Regions from separate parts of the Streptomyces sp. TRD_SC_5 genome, predicted to be linked through region 2. Evidence: riboswitches for the same ligand, from Rfam matches in the RefSeq annotation. Region 2 holds a riboswitch; each other region holds the start of a gene.
What was found. Region 2 has a riboswitch for cyclic di-AMP ahead of AC1P0E_RS18125 (M23 family metallopeptidase). Riboswitches for the same ligand answer to the same signal wherever they lie in the genome.
Positions count from the first base shown of each region.

Region 1: linked by a shared signal. The riboswitch ahead of AC1P0E_RS13000 (C40 family peptidase) and the one ahead of AC1P0E_RS18125 (M23 family metallopeptidase) in region 2 are both predicted to bind cyclic di-AMP.
Region 3: linked by a shared signal. The riboswitch ahead of AC1P0E_RS29465 (M23 family metallopeptidase) and the one ahead of AC1P0E_RS18125 (M23 family metallopeptidase) in region 2 are both predicted to bind cyclic di-AMP.
Region 4: linked by a shared signal. The riboswitch ahead of AC1P0E_RS25770 (M23 family metallopeptidase) and the one ahead of AC1P0E_RS18125 (M23 family metallopeptidase) in region 2 are both predicted to bind cyclic di-AMP.

Region 1 covers NZ_JBWZZS010000001.1:2,832,078-2,836,718, forward strand. Annotated here, with positions in the region: gene pcrA (DNA helicase PcrA) at 73-2,532, opposite strand; cyclic di-AMP (ydaO/yuaA leader) riboswitch at 2,877-3,042, shown strand; gene AC1P0E_RS13000 (C40 family peptidase) at 3,050-4,291, shown strand; gene AC1P0E_RS13005 (hypothetical protein) at 4,635-4,641, opposite strand, start outside.
Region 2 covers NZ_JBWZZS010000001.1:3,882,204-3,886,844, reverse strand. Annotated here, with positions in the region: gene AC1P0E_RS18130 (PrsW family intramembrane metalloprotease) at 1-484, shown strand, start outside; gene AC1P0E_RS18125 (M23 family metallopeptidase) at 576-1,661, opposite strand; cyclic di-AMP (ydaO/yuaA leader) riboswitch at 1,673-1,820, opposite strand; gene AC1P0E_RS18120 (DUF2332 domain-containing protein) at 2,080-3,063, shown strand; gene AC1P0E_RS18115 (PP2C family protein-serine/threonine phosphatase) at 3,002-4,201, opposite strand; tRNA gene AC1P0E_RS18110 (tRNA-Met) at 4,381-4,454, opposite strand; gene AC1P0E_RS18105 (DUF5988 family protein) at 4,508-4,641, opposite strand, start outside.
Region 3 covers NZ_JBWZZS010000001.1:6,439,496-6,444,136, forward strand. Annotated here, with positions in the region: gene AC1P0E_RS29445 (aspartate aminotransferase family protein) at 1-366, shown strand, start outside; gene AC1P0E_RS29450 (helix-turn-helix domain-containing protein) at 425-1,027, shown strand; gene AC1P0E_RS29455 (DUF6126 family protein) at 1,029-1,181, shown strand; gene AC1P0E_RS29460 (tyrosine-protein phosphatase) at 1,231-2,055, opposite strand; cyclic di-AMP (ydaO/yuaA leader) riboswitch at 2,503-2,675, shown strand; gene AC1P0E_RS29465 (M23 family metallopeptidase) at 2,678-3,604, shown strand; gene AC1P0E_RS29470 (SGNH/GDSL hydrolase family protein) at 3,824-4,615, shown strand; gene AC1P0E_RS29475 (STM4011 family radical SAM protein) at 4,568-4,641, opposite strand, start outside.
Region 4 covers NZ_JBWZZS010000001.1:5,609,449-5,614,089, reverse strand. Annotated here, with positions in the region: gene AC1P0E_RS25785 (bifunctional acetate--CoA ligase family protein/GNAT family N-acetyltransferase) at 1-130, opposite strand, end outside; gene AC1P0E_RS25780 (HPr family phosphocarrier protein) at 290-571, shown strand; gene AC1P0E_RS25775 (GntR family transcriptional regulator) at 739-1,452, opposite strand; gene AC1P0E_RS25770 (M23 family metallopeptidase) at 1,620-2,447, opposite strand; cyclic di-AMP (ydaO/yuaA leader) riboswitch at 2,460-2,628, opposite strand; gene AC1P0E_RS25765 (M16 family metallopeptidase) at 2,852-4,219, opposite strand; gene AC1P0E_RS25760 (M16 family metallopeptidase) at 4,240-4,641, opposite strand, start outside.

The DNA of each region.
Region 1 (4,641 bases), 1.1 Mb from region 2:
AAAGCTGCTGACCTAAAAAGCCGCTGACCTAAAAAGCCGCCGACGTACAGCAGCAGCCCGGCGAAGAAGCCGCTACAGCTTCTCGACCGGCGCGTACCGCAGCAGCAGCTTCTTCGGCCGCTCGTCGCCGAAGTCGATCGTCGCCTGCGCGTCCGATCCGGTCCCCGTCACCGTCATCACGGTGCCGAGCCCGAACTGGTCGTGCGTGACCCGGTCCCCGACCGACAGCGCGACCACCGGCTTGTCCGACGTCCGCCGCGTGGCGAATCCCGAAGCGCCGCCGCCCCCGCCTCGCGAGCGCGAGGCCAGCGAGGACGACAGCGACGAAGCGACACCCGACACCGGCCCGGCCGGCGCCTGCGCGCCCTTGCGCTTCCAGGTCAGGTACGTGTCCGGGATCTCCTCCAGGAACCGCGACGGCGGGTTGTACGACGGCTGCCCCCACGCACTGCGCATCGACGCGCGCGTCAGATAGAGCCGCTCGCGGGCGCGCGTGATGCCGACGTACGCGAGCCGCCGCTCCTCCTCGAGCTCCTTGGTCTGGCCGAGCGCGCGCATGTGCGGGAAGACGCCGTCCTCCATGCCCGTCAGGAACACCACAGGGAACTCCAGCCCCTTCGCGGTGTGCAGGGTCATCAGCGTGATGACGCCCGACCCGTCCTCGTCCTCATCGGGAATCTGGTCGGAGTCGGCGACGAGCGCGACCTTCTCCAGGAATTCGGCCAGCGTCCCGGGCTCGTCGCCCTCCCGCTCCTGCTCGAACTCCAGGGCGACGGCGGCGAGCTCCTGAAGGTTCTCGATGCGCGTCTCGTCCTGCGGGTCGGTCGACGCCTGCAACTCGGCGAGGTAGCCGGTCCGCTCGAAGACGGCCTCAAGCACGGTCGCGGGCCCGGCGCCCGACTCGACGATCGTACGGAGCTCCTCCATCAGCGTGTTGAAGCGCTTCACGGCGTTCGCCGAGCGGGCCGCCATGCCGTACGCCTCGTCCACGCGCCGCAGCGCCTGCGGGAAGCTGATCTTCTCGCGCAGCGACAGCGCGTCGATCATCGCCTCGGCCCGGTCGCCGATGCCCCTCTTCGGTACGTTCAGGATGCGGCGCAGCGGAACGGTGTCCTCGGGGTTCGCCAGGACGCGCAAGTACGCCAGCACGTCCCGGACCTCCTTGCGCTCGTAGAAGCGCACGCCGCCGACGACCTTGTAGGGCAGCCCGACGCGGATGAAGATCTCTTCGAAGACACGGGACTGGGCGTTCGTACGGTAGAAGATGGCGACGTCGCCGGCCTTCGCGTCGCCCGCGTCCGTCAGCCGGTCGATCTCCTCGGCGACGAACTGCGCCTCGTCGTGCTCGGTGTCCGCGACGTAGCCGGTGATCAGCGAGCCGGCGCCGGCGTCCGTCCACAGGTTCTTCGGCCGACGGTTCTCATTGCGCTCGATGACGGCGTTGGCCGCGGTGAGGATGGTCTGCGTCGAGCGGTAGTTCTGCTCCAGCAGGATCGTCTTCGCGTCGGGGTAGTCCTCCTCGAACTGGAGGATGTTGCGGATGGTGGCACCGCGGAAGGCGTAGATCGACTGGTCGGCGTCACCCACGACGCACAGCTCGGCCGGGGCGTGCTCGGCACCGGACGGGCCCACCAGTTCGCGTACGAGCGTGTACTGAGCGTGGTTGGTGTCCTGGTACTCGTCGACCATGACGTGACGGAAGCGCATCCGGTAGTGCTCGGCGACGTCCGGGAACGCCTGGAGCAGGTGCACCGTGGTCATGATGATGTCGTCGAAGTCCAGGGCGTTGGCCTCGCGCAGCCGCGCCTGGTACATCGCGTACGCCTGCGCCAGCGTCTTGTCGAAGCCGTCGGCGGCCTGGCCGGCGAAGGTCTCTTCGTCTATCAGCTCGTTCTTCAGGTTCGAGACCTTGGCGCTGAAGGCCTTCGGCGGGAAGCGCTTCGGATCGAGGTCCAGATCGCGGCAGACGAGCGCCATCAGACGCTTCGAGTCGGCGGCGTCGTAGATCGAGAACGAGGACGTGAAGCCGAGCTTCTTCGACTCGCGGCGCAGGATGCGCACGCAGGCGCTGTGGAAGGTGGAGACCCACATGTGGCCGGCGCGCGGGCCGACGAGCTGCTCCACGCGCTCCTTCATCTCGCCCGCGGCCTTGTTGGTGAAGGTGATCGCGAGGATCTGGCCGGGGTGCACACCCCGCTTGGCCAGCAGATACGCGATCCGGTGGGTCAGGACGCGGGTCTTGCCCGAGCCCGCGCCGGCCACGATGAGCAGCGGCGACCCGGCGTGCACGACGGCGGCGCGCTGCTCTTCGTTCAGCCCGTCGAGCAGCGCGGCGGCGTCCACGACGGGGCGCGGCGCACCGTCCCGGTAGTGCGAGTCCCTGGCCGGCGGGGGTACGTCGAAGGCTCCCCCGAAGAGGTCGTGCGGGACCTCCTCCGGGGCGTGGTCCTCGGGGGGCGGCGGGGCTGTGTCCTTTGCGTACTCCGAGTGCTGGAGGTCGGCCAGGAAGCTGTCGTCAAAGAGGCTGCTCATCGTCTACCAAGCTTAGGCGGGACCACCGACAGCCCGCCCCGGATTCTCCCGGCCCGCCGAGATCGGCACGGAGGAATCCCCGCGCCCCGCCGGCGCCCCGCACGCGCCCCGCCAGCGCCCCGCACGCCGGTGCACGTCAGTGCACTCGCAGCCCGACGAGTGTGACCTTGCGCACCCACTGCGACCCTCACCACCGCGCCCGCGTACCGCGCAACGGAACGAACTCGGCCAGGTCACGAAAACGTATCGGGCATATCGAACATCGGGCTTCCCAGCGGTCACAACTCTTGGCTAGCGTGCCGAGTCGGGCGGCTCGTACCCCAGCCGGCGAACAGCGCCGGAGCGGGCAGCCCACGCCGAATTCGGCCTGCCCGCACGGCAGTCCGGAACCGGGGACCCACACGCACCACCTGGGGTGAATCGGTCCGCATTCCCACGGACCGTAGGGCACCTTCCGTTTCTCCGCCCGAACCCGACAGCTAACCCGGTAGGCGGTCCACGGAAGGAGATGCCGGCCTTGGCGTCGCATCGCAAGCCGCGTACCCGGGTTACCCGTGTACGCACCACCGCACCCGCACTGGGTATCACGACAGCCGCCCTCGCCTCCGTCGGCCTGCTCGCCCAGACAGCGGGCGCGGCGCCCGCCGCGCCGACGGCTCCCAAGCCGACCGTCGAAGAGGTACAGAAGAAGGTCGACGACCTCTACCGGCAGGCCGGCACGGCCACGCAGAAGTACAACCTGGCCAAGGAAGCCACCGAGCAGCAGCGGAAGTCCGTGGACGGCCTGCTCGACGCCGTGGCCCAGCGCACCGAGAAGCTGAACGAGGCGCGGCGCAAGCTCGGCAATTACGCGGCCGCGCAGTACCGGTCGGGGTCGGTGACCCCGACCGCCGCGCTGCTCCTCGCGGACAGCCCGCAGGCGTACTTCGACCAGAACCGGCTGATGGACCGGATGACGGAACGCCAGAAGACGGACGTCACCGACTTCGAGAGGCAGCAGGCGGCGGCGTCGAAGAAGCGCGCCGAGGCGACACGGAGCCTGGAGAGCCTCACCGAGTCGCAGGCCTCCCTCAAGTCCTCGAAGCAGGACGTGCAGAAGAAGCTCGCGGAGGCGCGTGAGCTGCTGTCGCGGCTGACCGCGCAGGAGAAGGCGCGGCTGGCGGAACTGGAGAAGAAGCGGGAGGCGGAGGCGCGCCGCAAGGCCGAGGCGAAGGCCAAGGCGGAGGCCAAGGCGGAGGCGGAAGCCGAGGCGAAGCGCGAGCGCGAGCGCGGGCAGGAGAAGGCGCAGCAGGACGAGAGCGACACGGGCACAGGTACGGGATCAGGCACAGACACTGGCGCCGGAACGCCCCCCGGCACGGGCACGTCCCCCGGTACGGGCACGGGCACGGGCGCCAGTGACGCGTACGCCGCCAAGGCCGAGAAGGTGCTGGCCTTCGCCCGCGCCCAGATCGGCAAGCCGTACGTCTGGGGCGCGGCAGGCCCCAGCTCGTACGACTGCTCCGGTCTGACCCAGGGCGCGTGGAAGGCCGCCGGCGTCGATCTCCCCCGTACCACCTGGGACCAGGTGAACGTCGGCACCCGCGTCACGACCGACAACCTCAAGCCGGGCGACCTCGTCTTCTTCTACGACGACATCAGCCACGTCGGCGTCTACATCGGCGGCGGCAAGATGATCCACGCCCCGAAGCCCGGCGCGTACGTCCGCGAGGAATCGATCTACTACATGCCGATCTACGGCAGCGTCCGCCCGGCATAACCCGGGGACGTACAGCCTGCTGCAGGGCCGCATTTGAGTTGGCCTTTTCTCTCATCGTCCTGTCCTTCGGTTGGACAGGACGATGAGAAGCCGATCCCGCCTTCAGCGGCTGCTGTCGAGGGCGGGGCCAACCACTCGGGTGACTGTCGTCCCCCGACGGGGAACTGACCACCGCTCCCGACCGTCTCCTCACCGACACTGCACTCCGCAGCCGCGACGGCCTGCGAACGGCCCGCCGACGCGATCGAACGGTCGGCGGCGCGACGGGCCCAGCCGGAAATACGGGAGCGGCGGGAGCGGCGAGAACGCCGGGGAACGCCGAGAGAGCCGGGAACGGCCGGGCTCAGGAC
Region 2 (4,641 bases):
CCCCGCCTTCGCGCTGCTGACCTGGCTGGTGGTCTGGACGCGCCAGCGCGAGCTGCGCACGATAGCCGCCGAACTGCCCGCCTATGCCGCCGCCGGCTGGCTGCGGCCCGACGAGCCGCTCGCGCTCTCCTCGATGCGGGCCCGCTCGCTGGCCCGGGGCGCGGCGGCTCGTGCCGGTGGCGGCCGGGCGGCGGCCTTGGCCGTCGCCGAGTACGAAGCCTTCGCCACGTCCCTGGCCTTCCTGCGCCACCGCGCCCACCGCGGCGCACTCGGCCCGGACTTCGCGGCCCGCGAGCAGGAGCTGCTGCACCACCTGTGGCAGCGCAGGGAGGTGGCCGGGCCGGCCCTGGAGTACGCGGCACGGGCCACGGGCCGGGTGCGGCCCCCGTCGCCGTGGCCGCCGCAACCGCCTTGGCAGTCGTACGGGTACGGGCCTCCCCCGCACCAGGACTACGCCGCGTACAACCCGTACCGGCAGCAATAGCCGCCGTACGACGCATACACAGACCGGCAGCCCTGGGCGCGGGGGGCGTGCGCCAAGACTGCCGGGGACTGTGGGAGAAATCGTCAGGTCGTCAGACGGAGAGGCCCTTACCGCGCAGCCACGCCGCGGGGTCGACCCCGGCACCGTCGGGCGTGTGCACTTCGAGGTGCAGGTGCGGCCCGGTCACGTTGCCGGTGGCGCCCACGTTGCCGATGACGTCGCCCGTACCGACTTCGCCGGACGTGACGGTCATCGAGGAGAGGTGGCAGTACCAGACCTCAGTACCGTCCGCGAGCTCCAGGACGATGCGGTAGCCGTACGAACCCGACCAGCCCGCGGACTTGATCGTGCCGCCGTGCACGGCCTTGACCGGCGTGCCCGTCGGTGCGGCGAAGTCGAGACCGGTGTGCTGGCCGGAGGACCACATCGAGCCGGACTGCCCGTAGGTGGAGGTGAGCGTGTACGAAGAGGTGGGCAGCGAGAAGCTGGCGGCCAGCTTGGCGAGCCGCTCCTCCTCGGCCTTGCGCTTGGCCTCTTCCGCCGCCTGGCGCCTCTTCTCCTCGGCTTCGCGCTTCTCCTCGGCGACCTTCGCCTCAGCCGCGCTCTGCTGCTTCTTCGCGTCGGCGGCGGCCTGCTCGGCCGCCTCCTTCTCGGCGGCCAGCTTCACCTCGGCGTCGGCGGCGGCCTGCTGCTGCTCGGCCTGCTGGAGGATGCGGGCGCGCAGGGCCTCGCCCGCGTCGGTGGTGCCCTGCTGCGCGTCGGCGGTGGTGATGCCCGCGGTGGTGAGCGGGGCGGCGGCCATGATCGCTTCGCCGGAACCGGAACCGGATTCCGCGTCGTCGGACATCAAAGAGCCGACACCGGGTAGTGACTTGGCGTCGGGAAGTGAGTCCGCTATCGCGTCGGGAAGGGAGATCGAGATGGCCGGCTTGTCCTGCGCGGTGGCGATGCCGCCCGCGCCGACCGCGGCGATGACGCCGACGCCCAGAACGGTGGAGCTGCGGCCGAGACCGCCGCGCTGCTTTGCGACGCGGTGACGACCGCGTACGGGCCGGACGGATTCCTCAGTCGGATTCCACTCCTCCCAGGTCCCCTCCCCGCCGACGGGATTCCCGGTGTCGCTGGGTGCCCCGTAAGGGGGCAGGGTGGCTTCGGGGGCAGGCCTGTTGGACGCCACGGAGGCGTGCTCCTTTCCTTCCTTCTCGCCTACCGGGTTAGCTGACGGGTTCGGAGCAGGAAGGTCTCCTACGGGCCTCTCCGTGGGTACGAAGCGGCCCGATTCACCCCAAGGAACGTGGTTCCCCGGTTCCCTTGCGGAATTCGGCGCGTGCGCACGGTGCCGTCTCTTGCGACGACTGGGACGACCGCGCTGCGTTATCGAACGTTAATAGACACGGGCTCCGGTTTCCAAGCCGTTCCAACTGATCGTTAAGGACCTTGGCCTGGACTAATCAGGACACAAGCGGCCACAGTCGGACGAGTTGACCACCCCTCAGAAAACATCCGCACCATGACGGTTCGTCAATTGTTATGCGCAGGGGTGTCCCGCGATTACCCAGCGTCGCCGCCCCGGTCGCAGGGCTAACTTCAGCCCCATGGTTGTCAACAGCACGCAATCGGTGGCCGATCGCTACCGCGAGTTCTCCGAGCAGCAGGCGCGCGGCACCTCCCCCGCCTACGCCGAACTCACCGCCCGCATCAGCGAGGACCAGGACCTCTGCGCCCTCATCGCCGCCCTGCCCCCCGGCAACAAGCAGCAGCCCAATCTCCTCCTCGCCGCCGTCCGCCACCTGGGCGGCCCCTACGAGCAGTGGGCGCCCTTCCGCGACTGGACCCTGGCCCACTGGGACGACGTACGCACCGTCATGCTGGCCCGCTTCACCCAGACCAACGAGCCCGCGCGCTGCGCCACCCTACTGCCCCTCCTCGCCACGCTCCCCCAGCCGCTCGCCCTCATCGAGGTCGGCGCCTCCGCGGGCCTGTGCCTCCACCCCGACCGCTACGCCTACCGCTACGACGACGGCCCCGTCCTCGGCACCTCGCCCGTCACCTTCGACTGCCGTACGGACGGTCCCACGCCCCTGCCCACCGCGCTCCCGGACATCGCGTGGCGCGCCGGCATCGACCTCAACCCCCTCGACCCCACCGACGAGGACGACGTCCGCTGGCTCCAGTCACTGATCTGGCCCGGCCGCGCGGAGCGCCCGCGTCAGCAGCTCGCCGCCATCGAGGCCGTACGTACGGCGCCCAGCCACCGCATCGTCCGCGGCGACCTCGTCGACGAACTCCCGGCGCTGGCGGCCGAGGCCCCGGCGGACGCGACCCTGGTCGTCTTCCACACCGCCGTACTGATGTACCTGCCGCTCGCCCGCCGCGAGGAGTTCGCCGCGCTCGTACGTGACTTGCCCGGCCACTGGATCTCCAACGAGCACCACACCGTGCTGCCCTGGCTCGACGCCCCGGCCCCCGACGACGAGCACCTGCTCACCCTCGCCCTCGACGAGCGCGCGGTCGCCTTCACGGCCCCGCACGGCCAGAGCCTGCACTGGTTCGGCCGTCAGGCAGGTCCAGCCGCCTGACGAGACCCACGGTCCTGCGGCGGTCCTGCTGGCCCTCGGCGGGCCGCCCGACCGCCAGCAGGGCCATGTCGTCCGTGGCGGCTCCGGCCGTGTGCAGCCGTACGTCGTCGGTGAGCGCGTCCAGCAGCGCCTCGGGCCCCGGGAAGATCCGCCCGCGCAGCCGCGCGGCCGGATCGTAGAAGACACCCGCGGCATTCCTGGCCTCGGACAGACCGTCCGTGTAGAGCAGCAGCGTGGCGCCCGGCGGGAACGCGTAGTCCTGCGCCCGGTCCGGCCAGGCCGCCAGCTCACCCATCCCCAGGGGCAGCGCGGCCACGGCCGGCACGATCTCCGCGACATCCCCGTCGGCGTACAGCAGCAGCGGCTCCGGATGCCCGCGGTTGACCAGCCTCACGATGCCCTCACCGCGCGGGATCTCGCCCAGTACGGCCGTCGTGAAGCCCTCGAAGGCATCCAGCCCGTCACGCCGCGCGCCCTCCCGCTTGAGCGCCCGCTCCAGCCGCTGTGCGACACCCTCGAGCGTGCGCTCCTGCTCGGCGGCCTCCCGGAACGCCCCGACGACGACGGCCACCGCCTCCACCGCGTCGAGCCCCTTCCCGCGTACGTCGCCGACCACCAGCCGCACCCCGGACGGCGTGTCCTGTACGGCGAAGAGGTCCCCGCCGATGAAGGCGTCCGCCTGAGCGGCCTCGTACCGCGCGGCGATGTGCAGCCCGGCGATCCGGTCGGCGGGCACGGGGATCACGGCGCGCTGGGCCGCCTCGGCGATGGTGCGGGCGGAAGCAAGCTGCCGGCCGCTGCGGCGTACGACGCGGTTGATGACGAGCGCGAGGACGGCGACGGTGACGATGGTGATCAGCTCGGTCACGGACTCGACGTGCGTCGACGTGCGGTTGTAGAGATGCAGCCCGATGACAGCGGCGATCGCGATGCCGCCGGTCACCAGGGTGTTGAGGAGGGAGAAGAGCGGCGCGGCGATCAGCGGGGCGGCGGCGAAGAGCGGCGACGCGGTGAAGTGCGGCGGTGTGGTGACGTCGAACACGCAGCCGCCGGCGATCAGCAGCGCGGGCAGCGCCCGTACGAACCGCGAGGCCTTACCCGCATCGCGTCCGCCGCCCGCTCCGTCTTGCTTCCCCACCTGGGTCTCCCGCTTCGCCGCGCACCCGGCTGCGGACGGTACCGCGCCCAGCCCAGGCTGGCCGTAGCCGCGCCGGGCGGCCATCGGGGGTCGGCCGAACGGGGGACGGCGAATACGCGTGCACACATGACGAAGGCCCGGATCTCTTCCGAGATCCGGGCCTTCGTTTTCTTCTTCAGTAGCGGGGACAGGATTTGAACCTGCGACCTCTGGGTTATGAGCCCAGCGAGCTACCGAGCTGCTCCACCCCGCGTCGTTAAACCCAACTGTACGCCATCAGGGGACCACCCCCGACCACTCACGGCGTCACTCGGCGATCTCCGTCCGCTCCCACCACTCGAAGACAGTCAGCCGCCCCTGATCAGTGTCCTGATGCCTCGACGTGATCTTGAAGTGCTCGTACCCGCCACGGTGCGGGATCTTCAGCTCCCGCCCGGGAG
Region 3 (4,641 bases), 2.6 Mb from region 2:
GCGCTCATCGGCCGCTACGAGCTGCTGCACGACGTACGCGGGCGCGGGCTCATGATCGGCATCGAGTTCGGCCGGCCCAGCTCCCTGAAGCTGCGCAGCCGCTGGACCATGCTCCAGGCCGCCCGCAAGGGTCTCTTCGCGCAGATGGTCGTCGTACCGCTGCTCCAGAAGCACCGGATTCTCACGCAGGTCTCCGGCGATCACCTCGAAGTGATCAAGCTGATTCCGCCGCTGATCGTGGGCGAGAGGGAGGTGGACCGGTTCGTCGGCGCTTTCACTGCCGTGATGGACGACGCGCACAGCGGCGGCGGTCTGATGTGGGACTTCGGCAAAACACTGGTGAAGCAGGCGGTCGCCAACCGGTGATTTTGCCTCAGAGGCAAATTACTTGCCTCACGGGCAATCCCTCTGGCCCAATGGCGGCATGACATCCCGCCCCGAAGAGCCGCCCGCAGGAGCGCTGCCCCCGGTCGCCCCGCGACTGCGCGACCTGCGCCGGCACAGCGGCCTCACGCTGGAGGCGGCCGCCCGCCGCGCCGGGCTCTCGCCCGCGCACCTGTCCCGCCTGGAGACGGGACAGCGCCGGCCGTCGCTGCCGATGCTGCTCGCGCTGGCCCGTGTCTACGGTACGACGGTGTCCGCGCTCCTCGGCGAGACCCCGGGCGACCGGGACGCCGTACTGCGCGCGGACGAGAGCGAGGCACGGGAGGCCGACGGCTGGACGTACCACCGGGCGGGCGGCTCGGGGCGCGCCATGCAGGCGCTGCGGGTGCATGTCCCCTACGGCGCTCAAGGGGACCTGGTGCGCGTCCATCCGGGCGAGGAGTGGCTGTACGTCCTGTCGGGGCGGCTGCGACTGGTGCTCGGCGAGAGCGTCCACCGCCTCGATGCCGGGGGCAGCGCGCATTTCGACTCGCTGACCCCGCACCGCATCGCGGCCGCCGGCCCGGCCGGGGCCGACCTGCTGTTCGTTCCCACCTTGCTGCAGAGCGCCACCGGCGGCCTGTGCCTGCCCCAGGAGACCTGACATGCCGCAGCCCGAAGAGAAGACCACCGTTCGCCGCTTCGCGGAGGACAAGATCCCCAGGGGCCTGGCGGTCCGCGTCTTCGTGTACGTCGTCGCGGGCCACCTCTTCGCGGCCTTCGTCTACCTGCTCTTCACGCTCGGCGGCCAGCGCTGATCTTGCGGCCGACGCCGGTACTCGCGGCCGACACCGGTACTCGATGTGATCAGCTCTTGTCGAGCAGGCGCGTCCGCAGCCGCTCCCGGGTCTCCGGAGTGATGCCCAGCCCCTCCGCGAGGTAGCGGTCGGTGGTGCCCCAGATCTCCTCGATCGTCTCGAAGGCGGCGTTCAGATACTCCGCGCGGGCCTCGAAAAGCGGGCTGAGCAGCTCCATGACCTCGGGTGACATCCCGGCCGACGAGTTGTCGCTGCGGCGCACCTTGTAGCGGCGGTGCGGGTCGTTCGACTTCAGGTAGTCGGCCTCGATGGCCTCGCGCTCCACGCCGACCGCCAGCAGGGCCACCGCTATGGACAGGCCCGCCCGGTCCTTGCCCGCCGCGCAGTGCATGAGCGCGGGGACGGCTTCCTCGGCGAGAGCGTGCAGCACCTGGCTGTGCTCGGCCGTACGCTCCTTGATGATCACGCGGTACGTCGCCGACATCCGGTCCGCGGCCTTGCCGTCCGAGAGGATCTCGCGCAGCTCGTCGAGGTTCCCGTCGCGGACCATCTTCCAGAACACGGCGCCGTCGGCCGGGTCCGTCAATGGCAGGTTGACATTGCGCACCCCCGGCAGCTCGATGTCCGGGCCTTCCAGTTGCTGGTCCGCCTCGTTGCGGAAGTCGAAGATCGTGTGGAGGCCCAGCGAACCCAGGAACGCCGCGTCGGCGGCGGTGGCGTGCGCCAGGTGACCGCTGCGGAAGAGGACTCCGTGCCGTACCCGCCGCCCGTCCACCGTCGGCAGGCCGCCCACATCACGGAAGTTGCGCACGGCGGCAAGCTCGGGCTCCTGCTCGGGCTCTGTCGACGGGACCTGCGGCAGCTGCTGTGTCACGTGGGCTCCTGAAGTCTGCCGTCGGCGCTGCTCGCCGACTTCGGCGCGTTTCGACGATACGACATGGGTTCGTTGGGCAACCATCTCGGCCGACCCGGCGCGGCCTGTCGTGGAGTCGCCTGCTCTTACCGCTACAGGATGGGGCGTAAGTGATTGTTCGGGTGAAACGGACTATGTCCTGCTAACTCCCCTTGTAGGTACGGGAAATGGTGAGACCGCTGGTGAGCAGGATCATATTCGTGACGGTGCGTGGCGAAGCGCCGTGGGTAAATACCAGTTCACAGGCGGGGCCCAAAGATCCGTAATCCACAGAGGGTGACGGGAATTGCGTCATGAATTCTTGTGGGGCGACGGCGGAGTGAATGGACTGGCTTGTACGGGGGAGCCGCGTCGGCTTACGGTCACCGTCAATCCGGGTGGACCGCCGAATCCTGCCACCTCCCGGAATCCGCACCCACACTCACTCACGCGTGGCAGGAGCGGGGGACCCAGGTAAGTACGCCGGTCATCCGGATGTTCCACGTCCGGACCGGCTTTGGGGTTAAGTCGCGCAACAGCGCGGCCGGGCATCTCCAGCCCGAACCCGACAGCTCACCTCGTAGGCGCCGGAGAGGAATGTTCCATGCCCGCAAAGGGTAAGCACCGCCGCCCGAGGTCCAACTCGCTCACGCGCGGATTCGCCGCCGCCGGAACGGGCGGGGCAGTACTCGCACTTCCCCTCATCGCCGCCACCGGCGCGAACGCCGCGGAGAAGGCGGCCCCGGCTGCCGCGTCCGCCGGCCAGGCCGCCGCTTCGGACGTTGCCAAGAAGGCGACGCCCAAGAAGAAGACCAGCACCAAGACCTACGCCGTGGTCGCCGGCGACTACCTGTCCAAGATCGCCGACGAGCAGGACGTGCGCGGCGGCTGGCAGAAGCTGTACGACGACAACCGTGAGGTTGTCGGCGGCAACCCCTCGCTGATCCTGCCCGGCATGAAGCTGACCATCGGCGCGAAGGCGGCGGCGCCCGCGAAGGCCGCACCCGCGAAGCCGGCGCAGCCGGCGGCCAAGGCGCCCGCGCCCGCCGCCCCGAAGGCCGAGCCCAAGGCCGAGGTCAAGGCCGAGGTCGAGAAGCCCGCCCCCGCCGCCGCGCAGAGCACCGGATCCGGCTTCACCGCCCCGGTCTCCGCGGGCGTCACCACCCCGTACCGCGCCGCCGGCGGCAGCTGGTCCAGCGGCTACCACACGGGCGTCGACTTCTCCGCGTCCAGCGGTACCCCGGTCAAGGCGGTCGGCTCCGGCACCGTCGTCTCCGCGGGCTGGAGCGGGTCGTACGGCAACGAGGTCGTCATCAAGCACGACGACGGCCGGTACTCGCAGTACGCCCACCTGTCCTCGCTGTCCGTCTCCTCCGGCCAGAGCGTCGGCGGCGGCACCCAGATAGGCCTCTCCGGCAGCACGGGCAACTCCACCGGCCCGCACCTGCACTTCGAAATCCGCACCGGCCCGAGCTACGGCTCGGACGTCGACCCGCTGGCCTACCTGCGCGGCCACGGCGTCACTGTCTGATCCGTCTGGTCGGTCAGGTCCGCCTGGTCCGTCTGGTCCGTCCTGAACGACGCTCCCGTACGCCCCCTTTTGCTGCCACGCCCGGCGGCAAAAGGGGGCGTACGTGCGTTTCGGGTCTATTCCGGATTGGGTGAATCTTGACCGGTGTCATATGTCACGCCGCGTCAACCCCTCCCTACGGTGGCGTAGGTCACTCGCTCCAGTGAAGGATGTGCCGACGTGGCAGACGATTCGAGATCATTCAGTACAGGCACCATCGGGTCGTACGCGGCGATCGGCGACAGCTTCACCGAAGGCGTCGGAGATCCCGGACCCGACGGTGCGTTCATCGGCTGGGCCGACCGGCTCGCCGTACTCCTCGACGACCGCGTCCCCGAGCACACGTTCCGCTACGCCAACCTCGCCGTACGCGGCCGCCTCCTCGACCAGATCGTGGCCGAGCAACTCCCGCGCGCGAAGGAACTGGCCCCCGATCTGGTGAGCTTCTGCGCCGGCGGCAACGACATCCTCCGGCCCGGCAGCGACCCCGACGACGTCGCCGAGCGCTTCGAGCGGGCCGTCGCGGACCTCACCAACGCGGTGGGCACCGTCATGGTGACCACCGGCTTCGACACGCGCGGCATTCCCGTACTGCGCCATCTGCGGGGCAAGATCGCGACGTACACCGCTCACGTACGGGCGGTCGCCGACCGGTACGACTGCCCGGTGCTCGACCTGTGGTCGCTCAAGTCCGTCCAGGACAGGCGCGCCTGGGACGGCGACCGGCTCCACCTCTCGCCCGAGGGCCATACCCGGGTCGCGCTGCGCGCCGCACAGGTGCTCGGGCTCGGTGTACCGGCCGATCCGGACCAGGCGTGGCCGCCGATGGCGCCGCGCGGCTCGCTGGAGATGCGCCGGGACAACATCCAGTGGGCGCGCGAGTATCTGGTGCCGTGGATCGGGCGGCGGCTGCGTGGGGAGTCGTCAGGTGATCACATCGAGGCGAAGAGGCCCGATCTGCTGCCCTTGTGAGAGGGGGACGGGAACGCGGGGCGTGC
Region 4 (4,641 bases), 1.7 Mb from region 2:
CGTCGTCGGCGGTGATGGGGCGGATCCGCGCCGTACCTCCGTCGCGCAGGACCACATCGGCTTCCCAGTGAGCCGGGTACGCGTGGTGCCCGCTGCGGTCCGGCGAGGCCTGCTCCTGCGAGGGCTGCATGACGAAAGCCTACGGGTCGCGGGCCCGCTCGGGGCAAGGCAGGCTGAGGCCGCGGCGCGGGGCCGGCACAGAGCCGGGGGCCGGCCGCCCCGCGCGACATGAGAGACTGGTCTAGACAACCGTCAGGCTGGTCTAGACAAAAACATGAAGGGCAACACCATGGTTGAGCGCCGTGTCACCGTCGGCTGGGCCGAAGGCCTGCACGCCCGGCCCGCCTCCATCTTCGTTCGCGCCGCGACCGCCTCGGGTGTTCCCGTGACGGTCGCCAAGGCCGACGGCAAGCCGGTCAACGCCGCCTCCATGCTCGCGGTGCTCGGCCTGGGCGCGCAGGGTGGCGAAGAGCTCGTGCTCGCTTCCGAGGCCGACGGCTCGGACGCCGCTCTCGACCGCCTGGCGAAGCTGGTCTCCGAAGGTCTGGACGAGCTTCCCGAGACCGTCTGACCACTCGGACGGGCGAATTCTGACGCATACCGCACACGAAGGAGCCGTGGCCCCCGAATTCGGGGCGCCGCGGCTCTTTTTCGCTTTACGCGACGGCATACGACTCGAAATGCGGGCAGCGGAAATCAGCCCCCGCCAATTCACCCTCTTTGTATACGGCGCCGCTGTTAATGGCGGCCGCCCACGGTGTTTACGGCATGTTGCGAAGTCCTCACGCGTGCCTGCCCGCGCTCGCGCTCACGCGCCGGACCCGGACCCGGGCGCCGCAACCGGTGCGCGGCCACCGCGCGTTCGGCGTGCAGGGCCGTCAGGGCGCGGGCCCGTTCGGCATCGCCGCGCGCCACGGCGTCGACGATCGCGCCGTGTTCGGCCCATGCCTCGGCGGGGCGGGCCGGGTGCTCGACGGCGTACATCCAGGCGATCTTGTGCCGGAGCTGGATGAGCAGGGCGGTGAGCCCAGGACTGCCCGAGGCCTGCACGAGCGTCTCGTGGAACCAGCTGCCCAGCGAGCGCAGATCCTCACCCTCGCCCCTGCGGGCCCGCTCCTGGCCGAGCCTCACCAGGCCCCGCAGCACCTTGAGATGGGCCTCGTTGCGCCGCTGGGCGGCGCGGGCCGCGCTCAGCGGCTCGAGCAGCGTCCGTACCTCCAGCAGGTCGGCGGCCTCCTGCTCGGTGGGCTCGGCCACGCAGGCGCCCGCGTGCCGGCGGGTGGTGACGAATCCCTCGGACTCCAGCGTGCGCAGCGCCTCGCGCACCGGGACACGCGAGACACCGTAACGGCGTGCCAGCAGCTCTTCGGTGAGCCTGCTGCCCCGCGCGAAGACACCGGAAACGATGTCGTCACGGATTGCTGTGCATACCGATTGCGCGGGAATGCGCATGACCGGACCTCCGCCTTAATCCCCGCGAAACGCGGTCGACCGACGCTTGTTCGGTGACTCTATTGCAGCATTCCGCGATTTCCGACGGGAGGCCGGAATCAATGGACGGCTTTTGGACATGCGGAAGGCCCCGGCGGGGAAACCGGGGCCTTCCGTACGACTGTCCGTCAGACGTTCACGCCGTGCGCGCGCAGGTACGCGACCGGGTCCATGTCGGAGCCGTACTCGGGGGACGTGCGCGCCTCGAAGTGCAGGTGCGGCCCGGTCGAGTTGCCGGTCGAGCCCGAGATGCCTATCTGCTGGCCCGACGCGACGGACTGGCCGACCGAGACGCCGAGGGACGACAGGTGGCCGTACTGCGTGTACGTGCCGTCGTTCATCCGGATGACGATGTTGTTGCCGTACGCCCCGCCCCAGCCGGCCTCGACGACGGTGCCCGCACCGACGGAGACGACGGAACTGCCGGACGCGGCGCGGAAGTCGACGCCGGAGTGGCTGCCGGAGGACCAGAGGTTGCCGCCGGTCTTGTAGCCGGTGGTCACGGCGGAGCCGGCGACGGGAAGGGTGTAGCCGTTGAGGCGCTTGCGCTCCGCCTCGCGGGCGGCGCGCTCCTTGGCCGCGCGCTCCTCGCGCTCCTTCCTGGCCCGCGCCTCGGCCTCCGCCTCGGCCTCCGCCTTGGCCTTGGCCTCCGCCTTGCGCTTCGCTTCCGCCTTGCGCTTCGCCTCGGCCTTGCGCTCGGCCTCCGCCTTGTCGGCGGCGTGCTGCTGCGCCTCGGCCTGGGCGGCGATCTGGTCGGCGAGGGAGTCGCCGATGACGATGGCCTGGGTGAGGCCGGTGTCCTCGGCGGCAACGGCCGTTTCGGCGGCGAGGGCCGGAGAGGCCAGGCCTCCGATGACGCCGGTGGTCGCGAGGGCTGCGACGCCCGCCATGTTCGCGCTCTTGCGCGTCAGACGGCTGGGACGACGGTGCTTCCCGGTGGCACGGGTGAACGCCATGGAGTGGCTGATCCTTTCCTTCCTTCTCGCCTACCGGGTTAGCTGACGGGTTCGGAGCAGGAAGGTCTCCTACGGACCCCTGTCGCACGTGCGCACGAAGGACGTCCGATTCACCCCAGGGACTGATTGGGTCCCCGGCTCCCCAGGCTCGCGCCTGACGGGGACTCGGCGATGACTGTCCGGTGCCGCGGATGCGGCTCACTGCTGACGGACAGCCGGACAGACGCTAAACGGGACATCTTTTAATCACCAAACAGACAGGGCGTTTTGTAACGCACCCCACAGGCCAGACAGGCAACCTCCACAACAAAACGGACATAAGAGAAGGACCCCGGCAGCCTTTCGGCTTCCGGGGCCCCTCTATCCACCGCTTTGGGATGAGTTGTGCGTCTGGCTCCGGCAGGTCAGCCGCTGACCACCGTCACGTCACCGATGCCCAGCGCCCTCACGGGCTCCTCGATCTGCGACGCGTCCCCGACGAGCACCGTGACCAGGTGGTCCTCGGGGAAGGCGCTGACGGCCGCCGCGGTGGCCTCCACGGTGCCCGTCTCCGCGAGGCGGGCGTACATCCGGGCCTGGAAGTCGTCCGGCAGGTGCTGCTCGACCTGATCGGCGAGCGTGCCGGCGACGGCCGCGGCCGTCTCGTACTTGAGCGGCGCGACACCCACCAGGTTCTGTACGGCGACATCCCGCTCGGCGTCCGTGAGGCCCTCGGCCGCGAGGGTGCGCAGCACCTTCCAGAGGTCTTCGAGCGCCGGGCCCGTGGACTCCGTGTCCACCGAGCCGCTGATCGCCAGCATCGACGCGCCCGACCCGTCGGCGGCGGAGCGCAGCACCTGGCCGAAGGCGCGCACGCCGTACGTGTACCCCTTCTCCTCGCGCAGGACGCGGTCGAGGCGGGAGGTGAGCGTGCCGCCCAGGCAGTAGGTGCCGAGGACCTGGGCCGGCCAGACGCTGTCGTGCCGGTCGGGTCCGATCCGGCCGATGAGCAGCTGCGTCTGGACCGCGCCGGGACGGTCCACGATGACCACACGGCCCGTGTCGTCGGCGGTCACCGGCGGTACGGGGCGGGGTTCGGCGGTGTCGCCCTTCCACGCGCCCAGGGTGTCGGCCAGGATCGCGTCCAGGTCCGTTCCCTCGAGGTCGCCGACGACCACGGCGGTGGCGGTCGCGGGGCGCACGTGCGCCGCGTAGAAGCCCCGCACGGCGCCGGAGTCGATCTGCCCCACCGTCTCCTCGGTGCCCTGGCGCGGACGCGACATGCGCGAGGTGGCCGGGAAGAGCTCCTTGGAGAGCTGCTTGGCCGCGCGGCGGGACGGGTTGGCCGTCTCGTGCGGGATCTCGTCGAGCCGGTTGGCCACCAGGCGCTCGATCTCGCTCTCCGCGAAGGCGGGGGCGCGCAGCGCGTCGGCGAGCAGGCCGAGCGCCTTGGGCAGCCGGGAGACGGGGACTTCCAGGGAGACCCGGACGCCCGGATGGTCGGCGTACGCGTCGAGTGTGGCGCCGCAGCGCTCCAGCTCGGCGGCGAACTCCTCGGCGGAGTGCTTGTCGGTGCCCTCGGAGAAGGCCCGCGCCATGATCGTGGCCACGCCGTCGAGGCCGGCCGGCTCGGCCTCCAGGGGGGCGGCGAGGAAGACCTCGACGGCCACCACCTGCTGGCCGGGGCGGTGGCAGCGCAGTACGGTCAGGCCGTTGGGCAGGGAGCCGCGCTCGGGGGCGGGGAAGGCCCACGGCGTGGGGGTACCGCCCTGCGGCTGCGGGTGGAACTTCATGTTCACGGCTGCGGTGTCGGTCACTTGTCCGTCCCTTCCTGCGTCGCGGTCTCACCGGCGGCAGCGGTGGTGTCGTCGGCGTCGGCTTCGCCGGCCGCGTGGGTCGGCTCGTACACCAGGACCGCGCGGTTGTCCGGGCGCAGGCGGGCCTTGGCGGCCGCCTGGACCTCCTCCGCCGTGATCTCCAGGACGCGCCCGACGGCGGTCAGCGCGAGCTGGGGGTCGCCGAACAGGACGGCGTACCGGCACAGTTCGTCGGCGCGGCCCGCGACCGTACCGAGCCGGTCGAGCCACTCGCGCTCCAACTGGGCCTGCGCGCGCTCCATCTCCTCGGGCGTCGGGCCCTCGGCGGCGAAGCGGGCCAGCTCCTCGTCGACGGCGCGCTCGATGTCGGGCACCTCGACGCCGGCCGACGTCTTGAC